Regions from separate parts of the Duganella sp. LjRoot269 genome, predicted to be linked through region 2. Evidence: predicted binding sites of a transcription regulator. Region 2 holds the regulator's gene; each other region holds the start of a gene.
The links. Region 2 encodes sigma-54, which starts transcription at its own class of promoters, with help from an activator protein. Its sites were predicted from a motif close to TGGCANGNAANCTGCTTT; they were not measured.

Region 1: a site for sigma-54 is predicted at 3,704-3,721, ahead of pedF (cytochrome c-550 PedF). Genes of this name have one in related genera too.
Region 3: a site for sigma-54 is predicted at 4,262-4,279, ahead of ACSQ3S_RS13725 (urease accessory protein UreD). Genes of this name have one in related genera too.
Region 4: a site for sigma-54 is predicted at 1,826-1,843, ahead of ACSQ3S_RS09285 (DUF1549 and DUF1553 domain-containing protein). Genes of this name have one in related genera too.

What each region holds. Positions count from the first base shown of each region.
Region 1 is NZ_CAXUSL020000001.1:1,259,744-1,265,234, reverse strand. Features, by position in the region: gene ACSQ3S_RS05460 (TonB-dependent receptor family protein) at 1-108, shown strand, start outside; gene ACSQ3S_RS05455 (TonB-dependent receptor) at 115-2,334, opposite strand; gene ACSQ3S_RS05450 (substrate-binding periplasmic protein) at 2,331-3,161, opposite strand; gene pedF (cytochrome c-550 PedF) at 3,176-3,652, opposite strand; gene ACSQ3S_RS05440 (hypothetical protein) at 3,787-5,211, opposite strand; gene ACSQ3S_RS05435 (SPFH domain-containing protein) at 5,214-5,491, opposite strand, start outside.
Region 2 is NZ_CAXUSL020000001.1:964,710-970,200, reverse strand. Features, by position in the region: gene ACSQ3S_RS04230 (alginate lyase family protein) at 1-720, opposite strand, end outside; gene hpf (ribosome hibernation-promoting factor, HPF/YfiA family) at 809-1,168, opposite strand; gene ACSQ3S_RS04220 (RNA polymerase factor sigma-54) at 1,246-2,724, opposite strand; gene lptB (LPS export ABC transporter ATP-binding protein) at 2,734-3,486, opposite strand; gene lptA (lipopolysaccharide transport periplasmic protein LptA) at 3,487-4,080, opposite strand; gene lptC (LPS export ABC transporter periplasmic protein LptC) at 4,104-4,694, opposite strand; gene ACSQ3S_RS04200 (KdsC family phosphatase) at 4,707-5,237, opposite strand; gene ACSQ3S_RS04195 (KpsF/GutQ family sugar-phosphate isomerase) at 5,237-5,491, opposite strand, start outside.
Region 3 is NZ_CAXUSL020000001.1:3,050,932-3,056,422, reverse strand. Features, by position in the region: gene ureE (urease accessory protein UreE) at 1-486, opposite strand, end outside; gene ureC (urease subunit alpha) at 493-2,193, opposite strand; gene ACSQ3S_RS13740 (urease subunit beta) at 2,208-2,534, opposite strand; gene ACSQ3S_RS13735 (GNAT family N-acetyltransferase) at 2,531-3,061, opposite strand; gene ACSQ3S_RS13730 (urease subunit gamma) at 3,076-3,378, opposite strand; gene ACSQ3S_RS13725 (urease accessory protein UreD) at 3,395-4,252, opposite strand; gene ACSQ3S_RS13720 (ArsR/SmtB family transcription factor) at 4,365-4,703, opposite strand; gene ACSQ3S_RS13715 (SRPBCC family protein) at 4,690-5,136, opposite strand; gene ACSQ3S_RS13710 (PEP-CTERM sorting domain-containing protein) at 5,267-5,491, shown strand, end outside.
Region 4 is NZ_CAXUSL020000001.1:2,089,084-2,094,574, reverse strand. Features, by position in the region: gene ACSQ3S_RS09290 (TonB-dependent receptor) at 1-1,700, shown strand, start outside; gene ACSQ3S_RS09285 (DUF1549 and DUF1553 domain-containing protein) at 1,891-4,200, shown strand; gene ACSQ3S_RS09280 (DUF1501 domain-containing protein) at 4,224-5,491, shown strand, end outside.

The DNA of each region.
Region 1 (5,491 bases), 300 kb from region 2:
AAGCAGTACGTCGGTTCGCTGATCGTCGGCGACACCAACAAGCGCTATTACGAAGCAGCGCCTGGGCGCAATTGGCTGCTGGGCGCGAGCGCCCAGTATCAATTCTAAACGGTTCTAGAAGCGATAACGCAGTCCGGCCGCCACCGAACGTGGCGCGCCGGGTGCGACAAAGCGAGCTTGATCCGCCTCGCCGCCAGGCTGCAGCAGCGCGCCGCTTGGGAACATGTCGGTCGCGACCGCGCCAAAGCTTTCGTAGCGCCGGTTGGCCAGGTTGGTCACGCGCGCGTACCATTCCCATTTCGGCGCGGGCTGGTAGCTGGCGTGCACGCCAAGTAACGCATGTCCGCGTATGCGCCAGTCTGTCCCTTGCGGCGCGGCCTTGCCGTCCTCATTGCCCTGGGTGCTCATGTCCGACACCGCCATGATGTCCGCGCCCAGCGTCAACGCCGGCGCCGGACTCCACTCCACACCCAGCTTGAAGGTATGGCGAGGCAGTCCCGCCAAACGGGTGCCGGGCGTGACGTGGACATTGCGAACGCCGGTAAACAGGTCGCCTTCCGCATCGTAGGCCGCATCCAGATAGCTGTAGCTCAGACGCGCGTACCATGGACCGAAACGACGGCTGGCGCTCACGTCGGCGCCCTGATGGCGCGTACGCTCGAAGTTGGAAAAATAGCCCTGCTGCGCCAACGCAGCGCTGCGGAACAGGATATCGTCATGATTCACGGTGCGGTAAACCGACACCGCCGCCGTGTCGCCGCGCGCGCCCTGCCAGCGACCGCCGGCTTCCGCGGTGCGCGACACCACCTGTTTCAAATAGGGATCCGATTGCAGGCCGACAGGCAGGCGACATGGCTGCGCAGGATCGGCGCAACCGAGTTCGATCACCGTCGGTACCCGGTTGCTCTGCGACAGATTGGCGAACAGCGTCCAACCGGCACCCATGCCACGCGCAACACCGATGGCGGGATTGAGCTTGCGGTAGCTGAAGGTCTCGCGCGGCTGCGGCGCCTCGTCACGGCGCAACTGGTTGCTGACGCTGGCATGGTTGTAGCGCGCCGACGCGGTCAACCAGGTGCTGCTCGCCACGATCCAGGTATCGGCCGCGTACAGGCCGGCCGCGCGTGAACGGCCGTCGACAGATGATCCAGCCTGGCGCTCCTGGCCGGCATCCATGATGACCGAACGGTCGGCGGCAAAGCCGGCTTCCTGATCATACTGCGCAAAATCCACGCTGCTGCGGTCGAAGCTCAGGCCCATCACCAACTGGTGGGCGCCCGCGTTCCTGCTGAAGTGGGTGCTGAAGCCCTGGCTGTTCTGCCGGGTCTCGGTGATATTGTAGGAAGCGGGATACCGGCTTTCGCCTTCAACGTAGTTGTCGCTGATGTCGCCGTTGACGGTACTGCGGCGGCTGTTGCGCGCGTACAGGGACATTGCCAGCTCGGTGTCTTCGTCAAAGCGGTGCGTCATGCCGAGAACAATCTGGTGCAGGCGGTTGCGTGTCTCGTCGGGCGAGGTATAGACGGCGCGGCGGTTCTCCTGATACAGGCCATCAGGCAGCAGGCCGTTTCCTATCAGCCGGCTGCGGGCTGCCAGCAGGGCTATGCTCCAGTCGTTGTCGCCCGCGACGCCCGCCAACTTACCGTAGATATTCCCCAGCCGGCCATCGGATTGGTCGCGCCAGCCCTTGTCATTGAAGGCCGTGCCGGCGATGAAAACGTTCCAGCGTTCGCCGCTGTCGTATCCGTAGGCCAGGTCCGCGCGGCGCTGGCCATTGCTGGTGGCCGATATGCCGGCATCCAGGCCAGGATGGCTCCTGCCGGATTTACTGGTCAGTACCAGCGCACCGCCCAATGTATTGAGTCCATACAGCGGGTTCGACCCCGGCGCCAGCATCACGCTGCCGACCGCCGCCTCCGGCAGCATGTCCCAGTTGACGACATCGCCGAACGGTTCGTTGACGCGTACGCCGTCAAGATAAACCGAGATGCCTTGCGATGCGCCCAGCACCGGCGACGCGCGGAAGCCGCGATAGGTGATGTCGTTCTGGAACGGGCTGCCGGAGATCTCGTTGACGTTCACGCCGGTCAGACTGCGCGCCATGAATTCGCCGATATTCTGGCCGGCGGATGCGCCCACCTGGTGTGCATTCGCCGTCTGCACCTGATAGGGCAATTGGTTCCGGTCCACACCCAGCCCAGGCAACGGCGCGACACCGACGATATCCACCGACAGCATGGAGCTTGCCGGGTAGGCCGGCGACGCCCCCTCGGCCGCCATCGCCCCGCCCCACGCAAGCAGTATCCCGCTCGCGACAGCGCAGCGGCGCGTCATGGTGTCTGCTCATGCACGCCATATTTGGCAAATATGGCTTTCAACTCGCCGCTTGCCTTCATTTCGTTGACGGCGGCCTGCAGGAGTTTCGCCACGTCCTGGTCATCCTTGCGTACCGCCATGCCGACTGCCCAACCGGCGCGAGGCAGACGCTGGAAAGCGACTTCATTCAAGGGGAAGGCCGCATCGTCGCGAAACACCGCATCGATTTCCGAGCGGTTGGCCAGCACGGCGTCGAGCTGTCCGGCCTTCAGCTGCTCCAGCGCTTCGGCCGCTGTGTCGAAGATACGCACCTTGTCGCGAAAGCGCCCGTTCCCCTCGCCCAGCAGCACCATCGCCGCGATGGAGACCTTTTCAACGCCTATCGTCTTGCCGGCCAGCGCGTCGATGCCGTCGAAGGTCGGCATGCTGCTCGCGCTGCGCACCAGCCGCACGGTCTCGACGTGGTAGGGCGCGAAGATGGTGACCTTGGCGTTCTCGTTCATCAGTTGCGGCTCGACCGGCACATGCAACATCACGTCGGCCGGGCCGTAACCCAGATAGTGGCCTTTCCATACCATGTTGCGCAGATCATCACCGAGGTTTTCGCCGGCGGGAAAAGGCAGCAGGCTCAGTTTGAGCCCCAGTTTGGCGGCCAGCGCCTGCGCCACATCCACATCGATGCCGGCGCTGCGATCTGAAAACGGCGCGAACTGGTCGTAGACCGCCACCTTGAGCGATCCCGATTGCCTTATCTTGTCCCAGTCCGCATGTGCGGGAGCGGCGGCGCCCATCAGCGCGACGACGAGCGGAATCAGCGCGGCGGCGCGCAGTCGAATACTCGGCATGATCTGCTCCTCGCTTATTTGGCGTCGTCGCGGCGGGCTTCCAGGTAGGTCTTGATGGCCCACATGGCCTCCTGGTTGAACACGCCCTCAAACGGTGGCATGTAGACGGCGCCATTACGCACTTTGCCGTGCCGGATCGAGGTCAGATAGTAGTTGTCGGTCTCCTTGTAGCAGGCCTTCTTCTTGTTCTCGTTCTTGACGTCGGTGCAATCGCGGTCCAGCTGGCGCAGATCGGGTGCGATGCCGCCGGTGACCGCTTCCAGGCCATGGCAGCGCGCGCAGTTCTGGTTGTAGGCCGACGAACCGATCTTCAACGCCAGCTTGTTGCCGCGATAGGGATTCTGTTCCAGCCACTTGTCGCCGAGCGGCGTCAGGCCGGTGGTGTCCACCGCTTGCGGCACCACGTTGCCGTGAGCGGTGGCATACAGGGAAGTCGTGGCCGCCGCGGCGATGACGGTCACGATGGCGAGAATGCGGAATGGATGTTGCATGATGTCTCCTTGCTGTTTTAATGAATGCGTTTTACCGAGGTACACACTCATTGAGCAAATGCCATGCCACGCGTCCGCCGCCTTGATCCATTACATAATTGCTCCAATTTGGCACAGGTGTCACAGCCGGATGTTCAACGCATGCTGACGGTCTGGCGTTTCCAGGCCGGGTCCTGCCAGCGATAGAACAGACTCAGTGATGATGGTTTATCCGCAGACTTGAGCGTGGCCAGCGTGTTGACCTCCACCAGCTCGAAGCTGCGTTTGAACTTGCCGTCAACACGGGCTTCGCGCGCCGCCAGCATGTTCTGCGTACCTGGCACCCAACCGGCGAATTCGGCGTAACCCAGATCGGGGTCGGCGGCGGCGGGCGGCAGCACATCGACCAGCCAGCCCGCGCTGGTCTGGTGGAACAGCCACATCTCACGCCAGCCATCCATCGGCTGTACCGCCAACGCCAGCGCCGTACCCTGCGCATTGGCGCGTGCCGATGCCGCCCACACAACGCCATAGCTGCAGCGGCGCGCCAGCGGATGCTGCTGATCGTGCTTGCCGTCCACCAGAGCGACGCAGGTTTCTCCTGGCTGGCCAGCAGAGGTGATCACGCGCAGGCCGGTCGGAGCCGAGGCAGACACCAGCGCCGGGGCGGTTTCCGCCGCCCAGCGTATGCTGCCGACCCGCGCGCCGGCGTCGGCATAGGCGCCGGCATCGTCTTCCGTCAGCTCGGCTGGTTCAACCAGCCCCAGTTCGTCCAGCGCACGCTGCGCTGGCTGCGCCGACGGTTCGCCCTTGCGCGCCCGCGCAAACGCCACTGACGACCACACAGCGGCGCGTCTCATATGCAGGCGGTTTTTCACGTGCGCCGGCAACTCCTTCAAGTCCACGCGATCCAGCACGTCGGCACGCCAGTCGTCGAGCGCCGCCCGCGCACCGGGTCCCAACGCCGGATCGACGCATTCCTGGCGAGTCAATCCCAGCGCCGCCGTTGCGCGTTGCCGCGGTTCCGATTGCATCGCCAGCACGCGGCGGAATGCCTCGCCGTCGTAGCACAGCTGCATGCGTCCTTCGCGCTCGAAGCTGCGGATGCCGATGCCGTCGTTGGCCACAACTTCCAGGTGTGCGGCGATCGTGACGTCGCCTTGCTTGCCCTGTTTGGACGAGGCGCGCCGCGCCAGCCGGTCGGCCATACTGCCCAGCGCATCGAACGGTTCGGCAGTGATGGCCGCCGCCGGCGCGGCCTTCAAGTACGCCGCCGCGTAACCGATACCCAGGGATTCCGCGCCCGGCGTGTCGCGCAGAAAGCGCACCACCGACAGCAGTTCCGGCGCATCGGCCGGCGCCAGCGACACCTTGCGCACTTGCGAGGCACGGATGTAACCAGCCCGTTCGCGGCGATGGTCGTAGACCTGCAGGAAGTCCTGCTTCTCGCCGCGAATCTCCAGGCTGTCCCCCTGCCACAGGACGGCCTGCTGTTGCGCCGTGTCCTTGGGCGAGGCGCGCAGCGCGGCCTGATCCTGCGTAACGATAGCCAGTACAACGGCAGCTGCAATGATCGTCATGATTATTGAACCTCCTTCTTGCCCAGCAACGCCGAACCGATAAAGCTGCCATCCGTTGGCGACGGAGCGATGATGACCGATACCTTGTCCGACAATTTGTCAGCCATGGTTTTCTGGATCAGCAACGGATTGCGGGTAATCAGCTCACCTTCGCGCGCCATCTGCTCGGCCGCCACCTTGCCGATGGTCTCCTGGCGATACGCCTCCGCATCGGCCAGCTTGCGGCGCGAGTTGGCCTCGCCGGTCGCCTCGATCACGCGTGCCTCGGCATTGCCCTCGG
Region 2 (5,491 bases):
ATCATGCAGGTCCAGGATCGATGCGATCATCACCAACGGCACGGTGGCGTACACCTGGTAGTGCAGCGCCTTGGCCGCGCGCTCCATCTCGGCCGGCAGCGAACCGTCGGCCGCCATCTGCCCCATCGCGTGGTCGAACACCTTGCGGCCCCAGCCCAGGTAGCGCTGGTCGCCCGTCACGCCGCCGACCGCGGTGACGGCCAGGCCTTCCCAGTAGTAGTGGTTGTTGCGGCCGCCCTTCTTCGCATCGGAGTGCGCCATCGTGGCGTCGGCCAGCGTCTTGAGCCAGCCTTCGATGGCCTGCTGCTGCGCGGCGCCGGCGGCCGGCTTCAGGCGCGCATAGCTGAGCGCCATGCCGCCCAGCGTCCACTTGCGCACGTAGTAGGCCTGCTCGCTGGACAGCTTGCCCAGCATGGCCTTCTGCCCGGCCCAGCTGGCCAGCCAGGTCAGCGCGCAGGCGCCGTCGGCCGCGTTGGCCTTGGGGTCGAGCTGGTAGGCGGTGGCGCCCTTCGCCACCTCGGCCAGGAAGTCTTCGATCGGCTTGGTGTTGGCGATGTTGCGCGCCCGTAGCACCGGATCGATGACGGAATGGTGCGCGTCCGAGTAGTAGCTGTTGGCGTCGATGTCGATGCGGGCCGGCGGCGGGGCTTCGCACGCCAGCGCCGCGCCGGTGGCGAGCAGGCCAAGCAATGACGTGCTGGCAATCAGGTGAGATTTCATGGGAGGGCTCATCAAGTTAAACGTTTAACTATCTTACCTCAAAAAAGGGCGCCGATGCGCCCTTAGTCGAGTGGTGCCGGGGCCGTTGTTATAGGGCGGCGGCAGCGGGTTCGTAGCTATCCGGGAGATGCTTGATCGCATCGTGGCCGTGCTCTTGGACCTTGGCTTTGTATTTCATGACCTGCCGATCCAGCTTGTCGATCAGCGTATCGATGGCGGCGTACAGGTCCTGGGACAGGCTTTCCACGTAGACGGTTTTACCCGACATGCGCAGGTTGATTTCAGCCTTCTGGCGTTTCTCTTTCTCTTTAAGGTTATCTACAGTCAGAATGACAGCAATATCAATCACTTGATCAAAGTGGCGTGTGACGCGTTCGAGCTTGTTCTGCACGTATTCACGGATGGCCGAGGTCACTTCGAGATGATGTCCACTGATGGTGAGATTCATACACACTCCTAAAGATGATGTCGCTTCTTACGGTTAGTGCGTGGCCCATTACTACCGGGCGCGCAGGAACCAAGTAACTACAAAGACTTGCGGAGACTGACTGGCGGGATTTTCAACGCTTCGCGATATTTGGCAACAGTTCGTCGCGCAATCACCATGCCTTGTTCTCCCAGCATGTCCGCAATCTTACTGTCGGATAAAGGATTTTTCGGGTCTTCTGCTCCTGTCAATTGCACGATGAGTGCGCGTATCGCCGTCGAACTTGCTTCCCCTCCCGCTTCGGTGGCGACATGGCTACCAAAGAAATATTTCAACTCAAACATGCCGTGCGGGGTCAGCATGTATTTTTGAGTTGTTACCCGAGAAATAGTACTCTCGTGTAAACCCAGTGTATCAGCAATTTCGCGAAGCACAAGGGGGCGCATGGCAACCGCGCCGTGCGAGAAAAAGTTCTTTTGTCTTTCTACTATCGCCTGGGCGACGCGCAGGATGGTGTCGAAACGCTGGCGCATATTCTTGATCAGCCACTTGGCTTCCTGCAGCTGCGCGCCCATCGCGCCCTCGCCTTTTCCCTGCTTGAGCAGGTTGGCGTACATGGCGTTGACGCGCAGGCGCGGCATGACGTCGTTGTTCAGGCTGACCTGCCAGCCGGTGCGCGATTTCTTGACGATGACGTCCGGCACCACGTAGTCGGACACGTCCGACGCGAACGCCGAACCGGGGTGCGGATTGCACTGGCGGATCACGGTCTGCGCCTCGCGCAAATCCTCGTCGTCGCACAGCAGCGCTTTTTTCAGCTTGTTGAAATCGCGCTGGGCAAACCACGTCAGATGGTTTTCCACGATGGCCAGCGCCATGCGCCGCGTCACCATCGGCACGCCCGGCAAGCGCTTGATTTGCAGCGCCAGGCACTCGGAGGCGTTGCGCGCGCCCACGCCCATCGGATCAAAGCTCTGCAGCAGCGACAAGGCGGTCTGCAGTTCGTCGATGTCCAGTTCCAGCTCCTCCGGCAGGCGGGCGTGGATGTCCTCCAGCGATTCCTCCAGGTAGCCGTTTTCGTCGAGCGCGTCGATGATCAGCTCGACCAGCGCGCGGTCGCGCATTTCCAGCACCGTCACGCGCATCTGTTCCATCAGGTGCTCGCGCAGCGTGCAGTGGTTGGCTTCGAGCTGCGGGCGCGCGTCCTCGTCGTCGGGCGCCTTGCTGCGGCCGGCGTCGCTCCAGTCGACGTCGGCGTCGCTGCTGGTGCTTTCGGTGTCGGCGGCAGGGCCGTCGTAGTTGTCGGCGTCGGCGGCCGGCGCTTCCTGCGCGTTGGGCGGGCCTTCCGGCGGCGCGTCGCCGACCGGGGCCTGCTGGCTGATGGCGCCGTCCGACAGCAGCCGCAGCGAGCGGTCCAGCGGGTCGTCGAGACGCTCCAGCAGCGGGTTATCGGTCAGCAGCTGTTCGAGTTCCTGGTGCAGCTCCAGCGTGGACAACTGCAGCAGCCGGATCGACTGCTGCAGCTGAGGTGTCAGCGCGAGGTGCTGCGACGTGCGCAGTTGCAATGACTGTTTCATGGGGTAAGGCTACATCCTGAAGTGTTCACCCAGGTACACGCGACGCACCGACTCATTGGCGATGATGTCGTCTGGCCGGCCTGAAGCCAATACCGTGCCCTGGTTGATGATATACGCGCGGTCGCAGATGCCCAGCGTCTCGCGCACATTGTGATCGGTAATGAGGACGCCGATGCCGCGTTCCTTGAGGAAGCGCACGATGCGCTGGATCTCAATGACGGCGATCGGGTCGACCCCGGCGAATGGTTCGTCGAGCAGCACGAAGCGCGGATTGGTGGCCAGCGCGCGCGCGATCTCGACCCGGCGGCGTTCGCCGCCCGACAGCGACAGCGCCTGGTTTTCGCGCAACTTTTCGATCTGCAAATCGGCCAGCAGGGTATTGAGCCGTTCATCAATTGCAGCCTTGGATAAAGGCTTGCCGTCCACTTTCTGGATTTCGAGGACGGCGCGGATATTTTCTTCCACGGTCAGCTTGCGGAACACCGACGCCTCCTGCGGCAGGTAGGACAGCCCCAGCGACGCGCGGCGGTGGATCGGCAGGCTGGAGATGTCGGTGCCGCTGATGTCGATGGTGCCGGCGTCCGACGGCACCAGGCCGACGATCATGTAGAACGAGGTGGTCTTGCCGGCGCCGTTGGGGCCCAGCAGGCCGACCACTTCGCCGCACTCGACCTGCAGCGAAACGTCGTGCACGACCTGGCGCTTGCCGTAAGTCTTTTGCAGGCCTTTGACGATCAGGGTGCTACCGCAGGATGGTTCCATTTATTTCCCCGGCGTAGGCGTGGTGGCGGAGGCGGCGGGAGCCGAGGCTGCAGGCGGACGGATCGTCGGCTGGATCACCATGGTGCCGCGGCCTGCACCCGGTTTGCTGACGCCAGAGACGTTGTTCTTGACATCGAAATGTTCGGTGCGGCTGTCATAGGAAATGAATTCGCTGTCGACTTCACTGGCCAGGCGACCGCCCTCCAGTTGGCGTACCTTGGCCTTGGCGAACAGCTTTACCAGGTCGGTCTTGTCGCTGTACTCGATGCGTTCGGCTTCGCCCTCAATCCACTGGTCGCCAGCGCCGTCGCGCTTCTGGCGGAAGGTGGACAGCGTGCCAGGCGTGCTGGTCAGCACGACAAAGTTATAGCCTTCCGGATCGGTCGTCACGACCGCCTTTGGCGATTTCATCAGCAAGGTGCCGCGGGTCAGCACGACGTTGCCGATCAGCGTCTTGATTTGCTTGACGTCGTCGATCTGCAGATCGTCGTAATCGATCTTGGTCGGTTTGTTGGCGTCGGCTTTTTCCGCATGGGCCGCGCCAGCCGCCATCAGCAGCATCGCGGCCGTCAGGATCAGTTTTTTCATCATCATTCCATTCTTCATCATTGGTTCTTTCAATGGCCGCGCGGCGGCACGGTCAGTTGCCCGCGTCCGCCCAGTTGCACCTGGCGGGTGGCGTTGTTGGCCTTCATGCCGACGCCGTTGGCCGTCGCGTTGCCCATTTCCAGCGCGACCGGCGCCGTGGTTTCCATTCTTTCCTCGTCCGGGAACACGGTCAGCGCCGGGGTCGTCATGCGCATCGCCTGCGCTTGCGGCGTGGCCGGGCGCACGACGTCCACATTACCATTGAGCTGGACCCGCGTATTGCCCTGGTCGACATGCGCGGTATCGGCATGGATATTCATCGGCGGCTGGTTGCCCGCCAGGCTGTGCACGTAAGGCTTGTCGATGTCGGAAGCGTCGTCGACCGGACGGTGGGTCAGCTTGTCGCCGGAAATGATGTAGGCCGGCTGGCCCGCCTTGTTCATGCGTACGAGGCTGAAGCGGTCGATGATGTAGTCCGGCTCGTTGCGGTGCTGGTCGGCCTGTGCTTCCTGGCCGGCCTGATTGACCACCTGCACCAGCCAGAAGCTGCCGACGGCGACAAACACGCCGACGACCATGATGACGGTCAGCTGCCAGCGGTGGGCTGTTCTTTTACGCATGACTGATCCCCGTCAAACCAGGAACTGCGCCATCACGCGCTCGTAGCTGCCCTGCGCGTGCAGCAGCAGTTCGCACACTTCGCGCACGGCGCCGCGGCCGCCGGCGGCGACGGTGGTGTGGTGCGCGCGCTCGAGCACTTCGGCGCGGCCGTTCGGCACGGCGACGGCGAAACCGACGCGCGTCAAGATCGGCAGGTCGACCACGTCGTCGCCGATGAAGCCGACCTGCTCGGCGGTGAGGCCGGTCTTTTCCAGCAGCGCGTTGAACGGCGTCAGCTTGTCGTGGCCGCCCTGGTGCAGGTGGGCGATGCCGAGGTCGGCGGCGCGCTTGATCACCTGCGGCGACGTGCGCGCGCTGATGATGGCGGTCTGCACGCCGGCTTCCTGCAGCAGCTTGATGCCCAGGCCGTCGTGCACGTTGAAGGTCTTCAGCGCCTCGCCCTCGGCACCGTAGTGCAGGCTGCCGTCGGTCAGCACGCCGTCGACGTCGAAGATCATCAGCTTGACGCGGGCGGCCCGTTCGACATACGTGAATTCAGTCATCAGATCACCTTGGCGCGGGTCAGGTCGTGGATGTGCAGCGCGCCGACCAGCTTGCCGTCGGCGTCGGTCACCAGCATCTGGTTGATGCGGTACTGCTCCATCACGGCGACCGCGTCGACGGCCAGTTTTTCCGGCGAGATCGAGCGCGGGTTGGCGTGCATCACGTCGCGGATGATGACCTTGCTGAAGTCCTGGACCTTCTCGATCATGCGGCGCAGATCGCCGTCGGTGAACACGCCGACCGGCTTGCCGTC
Region 3 (5,491 bases), 2.1 Mb from region 2:
GCGGTGGATCTTCTGGCGCAGCGGGATCGGCGCCAGCGGATTGCCGTCGTGATGATGCGAGTGTCCGCCGCCGTACGCGCCGGACTCCGGCTCGAAGGCGGCCTTCTCCTCCACCACCGTCGCGCCCAGCCCGGCCAGCATTTCCTTCAGCACCGCGTCAGCGCGGATGCGCAGGAAGCCGTCGCCGACCTGCGCCTGCGTGTGGCGGTTACCGAGATGGAAGGCGCAACGCAGCAAGGTGTGCGCGTCGGCGCAGGTGATCTTGTAGGTCGGCTCCGGCGCCGCCACGACCTTGACCACGCGCTTGTCCTCGCCGGTCAGCAGGTCGCCGTCGCGCAGCACGGTGCCACGCACGGTGAACACGGCGACATCCTCGCCGGTATCGAGCGTCGCCCGCAGGCGGCATTTTTCGCGCAGTTCGTAGGGCAGCACCAGTTGGGCCGCAATCACGTCCGCGCTCGGGATTTTAGTGTGCAGTGTCAGCATGATTTTCTAGAACAGGAAGTAGCGTTGCGCCATCGGCAGCACCGCCGCCGCTTCGCACACCAGCAGCTCGCCGTCGGCGCGCACTTCATAGGTTTCGGGATCGACACTCATCTTCGGCGTCAGGCCGTTGTGGATCATGTCGGACTTGCGCAACGCGCGCATATTCTTCGCCACGATCAGCGTCTTGTTCAGCTTGAGCTGTTCGCCGATGCCGGCATCGAACGCCGCCTGCGACACAAAGGTGAACGACTTCTTCAAGCCGCCGCCGAAGGCGCCGAACATCATCCGGTAATGCACCGGCTGCGGCGTCGGGATCGAGGCGTTCGGGTCGCCCATCTGCGCGGCGGCGATCATGCCGCCCTTTAAAATCGTCGATGGCTTGACGCCGAAGAAGGCAGGCTTCCACAGCACCAGGTCGGCGATCTTGCCCACTTCGAGCGAACCCACCACGTGCGAGATGCCGTGCGTGATGGCCGGATTGATCGTGTACTTGGCGATGTAGCGCTTGACGCGGAAGTTGTCGTTGCGCGAGGAATCCTCGGCCAGCGGACCGCGCTGCACCTTCATCTTGTGCGCCGTCTGCCAGGTGCGCATCACCACTTCGCCGACGCGGCCCATGGCCTGCGAATCGGACGACATCATCGAGATCGCGCCGATGTCGTGCAGGATGTCCTCGGCCGCGATGGTCTCGCGGCGGATGCGCGATTCGGCGAAGGCCACGTCCTCGGCGATGGCCGCATCGAGGTGGTGGCAGACCATCAGCATGTCCAGGTGCTCGTCCAGCGTGTTGACGGTGAACGGCCGCGTGGGATTGGTCGACGACGGCAGCACGTTGCCCTCGCCCACAGCCGCGATGATGTCCGGCGCATGGCCGCCGCCCGCGCCCTCGGTGTGGAAGGTGTGGATGGTGCGGTCCTTGAACGCGGCCAGCGTGTCGGCCAGGTAGCCGCCCTCATTGAGCGTGTCGCTGTGGATGGCGACCTGCACGTCCATCCGGTCCGCCACGGACAGGCAGTTGTCGATGGCGGCCGGCGTGCTGCCCCAGTCCTCGTGCAGCTTGAGGCCGATGGCGCCGGCGCGCACCTGCTCCTCCAGCGGCTCCGGCAGCGAGACGTTGCCCTTGCCGAGAAAACCCAGGTTCATCGGGAACGCGTCGGCCGCGCCCAGCATCGAGTGCAGGTGCCACGGGCCCGGCGTGCAGGTGGTGGCCGAGGTGCCGGCCGACGGACCGGTGCCGCCGCCTATCATGGTGGTCACGCCGCTCATCAGCGCTTCTTCGATCTGCTGCGGGCAGATGAAGTGGATGTGCGTGTCGACGCCGCCGGCGGTGACGATCATGCCTTCGCCGGCGATGATCTCGGTGGCGCCGCCAATGGCCATCGTCACATCCGGCTGGATGTCCGGATTGCCGGCCTTGCCGATGCCGGCGATCAGGCCGTTCTTCAGGCCGATGTCGGCCTTGACGATGCCCCAATGGTCGACGATCACCGCGTTGGTGATCACCGTGTCCATCACGTCGGCGGCCACGCGCTGCGACTGGCCCATGCCGTCGCGGATCACTTTGCCGCCGCCAAATTTCACTTCCTCGCCATAGGTGGCGTAGTCTTTTTCGATTTCGATAAACAGTTCGGTGTCAGCCAGGCGGATGCGGTCCCCTTTCGTGGGACCGAACATTTCCGAGTAGGCGCGGCGCGAGATTGTAGCCATATCAGCCTTTGTTATTAGCTTTTTGGTGGATTGGGGTCCAGCTTGCCCATTACTTTGCCGTTGAAACCATACACCTTCTGCTCGCCGCCCAGCTTCACCAGTTCGACGGTGCGCTGCTGGCCCGGCTCGAAGCGGACGGCGGTGCCGGCCGCGATATTCAAGCGCATGCCGTAGGCTTTCCAGCGCTCGAACTTGAGCTCAGTGTTGACTTCGAAAAAATGAAAATGCGAGCCGACCTGCACCGGCCGGTCGCCCTGGTTGGTCACCACGACGGTCGCAGTGGCGCGGCCCTCATTCAGGCCGATCTCGCCCTCTTCGAGCAGATATTCACCGGGTATCATAGTGAGCTCCTTAAAAACAATGTCTTGTAGTAGATTGCATTTGAACGCCATTCGCCGGATGGGCTGCAGGCGTACTCGGGGAGGCCGGCGGCGTAGGTAAAGCCGCAAGCCAGGTAAAACGGTTCCGCCGGCGAGCCGGCTTCGGTGTCCAGGTACAGCAGGCCGCGTTGCAACGAGCGCGCCACCTCTTCCACTTCCTGCATCAACCGGCGCGCTATGCCCTGGCGCTGCGCGCCGCTGTGCACCAGCAGCTTCTGCACCTCGGCGCGATTGACGCCGTTGCGCTTCTGGCACAACTCCATCTGCACCGTGCCGACGACACGGCCTTCGCGTTCCGCAAACCACAGCAGGCGCGCGTCGGTCTGCATTGCCGCGCGCACCTCGCACCAGTAGGAACTGGCTTCTGTCGGCGTCAGCGATGCCAGGAAGCCGAGCGACGAGCCATGCGCCACCGCGTCCAGCAGCAGCGCCACCAGATCGGCGCGGGCCGCGTCAAACTGCTCCAGGTTCGGTTGGAATATCTTCATACGCGCTATGGAATCTATGGAATCGGGTTGTGCACGGTCACCAGCTTGCTGCCGTCCGGGAAAGTGGCTTCGACCTGGATGTCCGGGATCATCTCCGGGATGCCTTCCATGACGTCGTTGCGGGTCAGGATGCGGGTGCCGTCGGACATCAGCTGGGCCACGGTCTTGCCGTCGCGCGCGCCTTCCATGATGGCGCAGGTGATCAGCGCCACCGCTTCCGGATAGTTCAGCTTCAAGCCGCGCGCGAGGCGGCGCTCCGCCACGATGCCGGCGGTGAAAATCAGCAGCTTGTCTTTTTCTCTTGGTGTCAGGTCCATATGTTCTCTAAGGGTTTCAGGTTTGCCAGATGCGCGGCGTGACGGCCTCGCGATCGAGCAGGTGCGGGCGCAAACGGCGCCAGACGGTGAGCATCAGGCGGCGCGCGGTTTCGCTGTCGTCGCCCAGGTGGCGCGCGACCAGCACGCCCTTGGTTTGCGTGACGCCGAAAACGTGTTCGCCGTCGGCGGCTATATCCGAACGGATCTCGGCCAGCACGGCGGCCGGCACCGGCTTGCCGGCGGCGATCAGCGTGGCGCAGACGGTCTTGCCGTTCAGCGCCAGCGGGCTCTCCAGACGTCCGCCGCGCATCGCGCCCTGCTCCCACCAGATCAATTTGCCGTCGCGGCGGATGCTGCTGCGCTGGGTGACGGTGCCGATGCTGAAGGTTTCGCCCGAACCGCGCCGGCCCATGCAAAGGATCTCGCAGCCGATGTAGGTGGCGCCTGCGGCCAGCGCGATGTCCTGCTCCAGCGCCACGTTAGCGGTATCAAAAAAGATCGTCTCTTGCGGCAGCCATTCGAGTGCGGCGCCGGTGCCCACGTTGAGACTTACCGTCTGCCGCGACACCTTGCCGTTGGCCTTGTACCACTTGGCGGCACCGGGTGTGGTGATGAAGGCATGCGCCTGCGGACCGACGCCGATATCGATCGCCAGCTGGTCGCCGCCGACCACGCCGCCCGGCGGATGGACGACGATCGCGTGGCAGACCTTGGCGTCCTCCGGATACAGCGCCTTCTGCACGCGCAGCGGGCCGTGGTGAAGATTGTCGAACAGCCGCGTGGTGCCTGCGTCGTCCGCGAATCCGAGGGTGAGGCTGGCCTGCCAGGCGCTGTGGCCGGCGGCGAGTTCTCTGGATGCGGTGGTATCGGGCATGACTCACTTAATGCAATCGTCATGCCAGCTGAATTCCGGCGCGGCAGCGCCGTAAGGACTTTTTTTCGCACCAAAGCGAACGTCTTGCACCATTGCGGTGCAAGACTCTTTGCTAGTCGCCTTCGACCAGCGCTTTCAACCGTGCCAGGCGCACGTCCCAGCGCGCCGACACCTGCGCCAGGAAGGCTTGCATGTCCGCGATCGGCTCATGCGCGAATTCGTAGCGGCTTTCGCGGCCGATGCGGATGCTGCGTACCAGCCCTGCCCCCTCCAGCACGTGCAGATGCTTGGTGATGGCCTGGCGCGTCAGCGTCGAACCTTCGGTCAGCTCGGAGATGCTGTGCGACGAACCGTCGGCCAGCCGGCCGACCAGCCAAAGCCGGGTTTCGTCGCCCAGCGCGAAAAACACCGGCGCGTGCTGCTGATCGCGGTTGCCTTTACTGCGCAACATGACGCGCCACGTTTTGCAGTTGCGCTTCCCAGCCCCCTTCGTTCATGCTGAACGCTTCCTCGCGACGGTCGGCAGGCAGGCTGTCGAAGCCGGATTCGTTGACCGTCAGACGTGTGCCGCCTGCGATCTCCTGCAGCGTGAACACCACCAGCGTCTGCGGTTCCGCGTCGTAATCGCGGTCCGGGTCGAGGGCGTACGGATGCCAGGTATAGGAGAACAAGCGCTCCGGCTGTATCTCCTTCACCATCACCGTGAACGGCTTGCCTTCGAAGCCCGGGTAAGTCATCGCCCCGGCGCACGCCTGGCCCGGCACGAACGGCCCGTCCAGCCTGACCTGGAACCACTGGCCAAACTCGCGGTAGTCGGTCAGCGCGCGCCACACGCGGGACAACAGCGCCTTCACATCGATCTGCTTTTCGATTTCGTTTTTCATATGCCACCTCCTGGTTGCATATTAGCCGTTCACCGCAAATTGGGCAACCATTTGATTGCATTTACTTTTGCCTCAGTTTAATTGTAAAATAAACATGTTTAATTAATTACAATATCAAATAAGGATAGCCATGAGATTTTCCCCATTCGCAGCGGTGCTGGCCGCCTCCCTGACCCTGGCGCTGGCTCCTGCCGCGCAGGCCAGCGGTTTCGGCGCCAACCTGATCGTCAACGGCAACGCGGAAGCCGGCGCCGGTTCCAGCAACGGCGGCCTGGTTGCCGTTCCGGGCTGGTCGACCACCTCGAACTTCACCGCAGTCACCTACGGCGCCAGCGGCGGCTTCCCGTTCGCAGCC
Region 4 (5,491 bases), 1.1 Mb from region 2:
CGCCCTACACCTATGACAACAACTACATCGGCGACAACAACCTTAACTTCAACGAGAACCAGGGCCAGACCGTGCATAACAAGGGCGGCCAGATTGACCTGACCTGGAACGTCGCCAACCACACGCTCAGCTCCATCACCGCCACCCGCAAATACACCTTCGACGCGCACAACGACGAAGGCACGCCGTTCGACATCAACCGCAACGGCGGCGGCGGCGTGGATTACCAGCAGTTCAGCCAGGAGTTCAAGCTCAAGTCCAAGCCGGGCGGCGCCTTCGACTACGTGGCCGGCCTGTTCTACCTGAAGACCGACGACGACATCGCCTCCAAGACCGGCTGGGGTTCGGACGCCGGCGCGTGGTTCGCCACCGTCGGCCAGTACAACACGCTGGACCGCAACGCCGGTGCCAACCGCGGCGCGGGCCTTGCGCTGCTCAAGGACTCGCTGGACGACGCAGTGGCTAAAGGCGACACGGTGGTGCACACCAAGAGCTCGGCGATCTACGGCAACGCCACCTGGCACGCGACCGACGCGGTCAGCCTGACCGGCGGCCTGCGCCTGACGCACGAAAACCGCAACACCACCGACACGCGCTTCCTGACCGCCAACGGCGCCGGCGCGGCCCTCAATCCGGTCTCCGTGCGAGGCGTGCAGCTGGGCGGCTTCAACTCCACCGCCAGCGGCGCGCTCGCCACCGGCAACAGCTCTGCGCAACTGGCGCTGGCCGATGCTGTGGCCAACCGCTACTTCGGCGCAGCCTCGTACGGCGCCCTGACCACCGCGCAACTGGCGCAGGTGGCGGCGGCCAAGGCGCTGCGCGCAGGCCAGGTCGGGCAGCTTATCAGCGGCATCACCAGCTATTACAACGACAACCTGACCACCTCGACGCTGAGCCCAAGCTACCGCTTCAACGACAACGTCACCGGCTATACCTCGTGGCAGTATGGGGAGAAGTCCGGTTCGGCGCTCAACGTCAACGGCTTGTCGGCCAACGTGCGGCCGGAAAAGACCAACGCGTTTGAAGTCGGCCTGAAATCGAGCCTGCTGAACAACACGCTGATCGTCAACGCCGACCTGTTCCAGATGAATATCCGCGACTACCAGTCGACGGTGCGGGTGGTGGACGACTTCACCACGCAGACCAACATCGCCAACGGCCAGGCCAATCCGACCGCCTACGTGACGGCGCAGGGCAACGTGCCCAAGGCGCGCGCACGTGGCCTGGAGTTGGATGCGGTGTACTCAGGCATCCAGAACCTCAGCATCCGCGTATCCGGCGCCTACACCGATGCCCGCTACATCAGCTTCCCGCAGGCGGCCAAGCCGGACGAACTGGGCTACCTGACGGCCACCTACGTCGACCAGAGCGGCCTGACGCTGCCCGGCGTGGCCAAATGGACCGGCAACGTCGGCGCCGAGTACCGCGCGCCGGTGTGGGCGGACAGGCAGTTCCACACCAGCTTCAACACCGCCTTCACCAGCCGCTATAACAACAGCGACACGCTGTCCTCCTACGGCTACGTTCCGGGCAATGCGATAACCGACTTCGCCATCGGCCTGTCGACCAAGAGCGGCTTCGATGTCAGCCTGATCGTGAAGAACCTGACAGACAACCGCAAGCACGAGCCGGCATGGGTCAGCTATGCGCCAAATCCGTATCCGCGCTGGTACGGCCTGACCTTCAGCGGCAAGCTGTAAGTCCAACAGCGGCCTGCTGTTTATTCAACAGCAGGCCGCAGCATCTGCCCGCGCAGCAGCAGGCGCCTTCCTCGCACTCGGAAGAAATCCCAGTCAAATCAATCACATGGGCGATATGAAGGCGCTGGCCCGGTAGTTGCTATCTAAAGCTTAGAGAGCCGCATTAACACCTATCAGAAGGAGCAAGTCAGTGAACAAGCCCGCAATAAAGATACTATCGATCGCCGTGCTGCTGTGCTTTTCCGCCGTGCTGTCGGCTGCGCCGGAGGACGCCTCCAAAGCCGCAACACCGACCGCTGGAAAGGCATGGGCCTATACCACGCCAACCCAGCCGACGGTCCCCGTGGTCAAGCAGAAGGCCTGGGTGCGCACGCCGGTCGACGCCTTCGTGCTCGCCAAGCTTGAAGAGAAAGGCCTGAAGCCATCACCGGACGCCGACCGCGCCACCTTCATCCGCCGCGCGACACTGGACACCTGGGGCCTGATCCCGACGCCTGAAGAGGTTAAGGCCTTCGTCAACGACAAGTCGCCGGACGCCTATGAAAAGCTGGCCGACCGCCTGCTGTCGTCGCCGCATTACGGCGAACGCCAGGCGCGCCGCTGGCTGGACTTGGCGCGCTATGCCGACAGCGCCGGCTTCCAGAACGACACCACCCGTCCGAACAACTTCCGCTACCGCGACTACGTCATCAACAGCTTCAATGCAGACAAGCCGTTCGACCGCTTCACCCGGGAGCAGCTGGCTGGCGACGAGATCTGGCCTGACAGCCAGGAAGCGAAGATCGCCACCGGCTTCCTGGCCGGCTATCCGGACAACTCGAACTCACGCGACCTGGTGCAGCGCAAATACCAGATCGCCACCGACATGACGGACCTGGTCGGCGAGACCTTCCTCGCCGCCACCGTCGGCTGCGCGCGCTGCCACAATCACAAGGCGGACAAGGTCACCCAGAAGGAATACTTCCAGCTGCAGGCCTACTTCGCCAACACCAGCTTCGACGAAAAAGCGCCGGCCGCCAAGGGAGAGGGCGAACTGGCTTACGAGAAGCAGCAGAACGCCTACCGCGAAGCGACCAAGGATATCCGCGCGCAGCAGAAAGCCATCCTGGACACCGTGCGCGCCGTGGCCGTCAAATATCACAAGGAACGCTACCTGACCGACAGCCGCGAGGCCATCTTCAAGCCGGAAACGGAATGGAACGCGATGGACCGCTGGGTCAACTTCCGCCTGAAGTCCGTCAGCTCGGAGCAGGACGTGGTGGCCTACCTGAAGCTGACCGCAGAAGACAAGGACACGCCGGACTACAAGCCGGAAAACGTCGAGAAGTGGAAGCAATACCAGAAGCTGACCGCCGACTTGAAGAAGTTCGACAAGCTGCGTCCTGAAAAAGGCAGCCTGACGCTGACCACCGCCACCGAGCTGGGTCACCCCGACGCGCCGCCGACCTTCGTCCGCTTCGGCGGCGTGCATGAGCGGCCGACGGATGAAGTACAGCCTGCGCTGCCGGTGCTGTGGGCCGGCGCCAACGCCAAGCTGGAGATCAAGCCCACCGCCACCTCGTCAGGCCGCCGCACCGCGCTGGCCAACTGGCTGGCAAGCCCGGACAATCCTCTGACGGCGCGCGTGTTCGTCAACCGCGTCTGGAGCCAGTACTTCGCCAACGGCATCGTCGGCACCGTGGCGGACTTCGGCCGCGCCGGCCAGAAGCCTACCCACCCGGAACTGCTGGACTACCTGGCCACGGACTTCGTCAAGCAAGGCTGGAGCGTCAAGAAGCTGCACCGCGAGATCCTGCTGTCGAGCGTCTACCGCCAGTCCTCCGGCCAGCGCGACGATGTGCTGAAGGTCGACCCGGACAACAAGCTGCTGGCGGTCTATCCACGCAAGCGCCTCGAAGCCGAGGAAATCCGCGACTCGCTGCTGGCCGCATCCGGCCAGCTGGAAGACAAGATCGGCGGCCCTGCCGTATTCCCGCCGGTGCCGTCGAACTTCAACGCCGGCAATCTGTGGACGCCGTCGAAGGATCCGGCGGAGCAGAACCGCCGCAGCGTATATGTGTTCGTGCGCCGCAGCGTGCCGTATCCGCTGATGCAGAGTTTCGACCTGGCCGATCCGTCGCATGCCCATCACAAGCGCGACGTCACCACCACGCCGCTGCAAGCCCTGACGCTGTTCAACAGCGACGTGGTGTTCGGCTGGTCGCAGGCCCTGGCTGGCCGCGTGATCCGCGAAGCCGGCAAGGATGAATCGGCGCAGATCAACCGTCTGTACGAGATCCTGTTTGCCCGCGTTCCGAACAAGAACGAAAAGGCGGCGCTGAAGGACTTCCTCGACAAAGAGGAAAAAATCATCCTGGCCAAGAACGCGCAAGGCAAGTTTGAAATCGCCGTGCCGTCGGGCCTGAAAGAGAACCAGCAAGTTAATCCGGTCCGGGCGGCGGCGTTTGTCGACCTGGTTCACGCAGTCGCCAATTCCAACGACTTCGCCTACCGCTTCTAATCATTCATACAAAGGACAGCACCATGAGTATCAATTCCCGTCGCGACTTCCTGCTTAAATCCAGCCTGGGCCTCAGTGCCGGCGCCCTCACCGGCCTGCTGCCGGGCGGAGGCCTGCTGCACGCGGCCAGCGCCGCCGAGCTGGCCGATCCGCTGGCGCCGAAGCAGCCGAACTTTCCGGCCAAGGTCAAGTCCGTGATCTGGCTACACATGAACGGCGCGCCAAGCACGCTGGACCTGTTCGACTACAAGCCTGACCTGATCAAGTTGGCGGGCCAGGACGTGCCGGCCTCCTTCCTGAAAGGGATCAAGACCAGCACCCAGGGCGGCGTCGGCAAGCTGTATGCATCCAAGCGCACCTGGAAGCAGCACGGCGACAGCGGTTCGTGGTTCTCGGACCTGGTGCCGAGCATCGCCACCCAGTCCGACAAGATCGCCTTCATCAAGTCCAGCGTGACGGTCGGCGCCACGCACGACATCTCGATCCTGAAGCTGAACACCGGCGACCTGAGTCCAGGCCGTCCGTCGCTGGGCGCGTGGGTCAGCTACGCGCTGGGCTCGGCCAATCCGGACCTGCCGCCGTACGTGGTGCTCTATAACGGCAAGAGCGAGCCTAGCGCCGGTTCGGTCAACTGGAACTCCGGCTTCCTGCCGGCGGTATATCAAGGCACGGCCTTCCGTCCGGGCCCGTCGCCTATCCTGTACCTGGAACGTCCGGAGCTACGCACGGCGGCCCAGCAGCGCGCTTCGCTGGACCTGCTCAAGCGCCTCAACAACGACGGTGCGGCGCGCTACTCGGCTGATACCGAGCTGAAAGCCCGCGTACGCTCCTACGAACTGGCCGACCGCATGCAGGTGGCCGCGCCGGAAGCCGTGGACCTGACCAAGGAAAGCGACGCCACCAAGGAGCTGTATGGCCTGAACGACGAAACCAGCGCCAGCTACGGCACCACGCTGCTGCGCGCCCGCCGCCTGGTGGAACGCGGCGTGCGCTTCATCCAGGTGGTGTCCGGGGCGCCGGACGGCCAGACCGAAATCACCAGCTGGGATGCGCACAGCGAACTGGAAAAGAATCACACCGTCAACGCCCGCATGATCGACAAGCCGATCGGCGGCCTGCTGGCGGACCTGGAAGCGCGCGGCCTGCTGGAATCGACGCTGGTGGTGTGGACTTCGGAATTCGGCCGCACCTCGTATGGCCAGAGCGGCAATGGCCGCGACCACAACCCCTGGGGCTACACCCAATGGGTGGCGGGCGGCGGCGTCAAGGCCGGCACCACCTACGGCGCCAC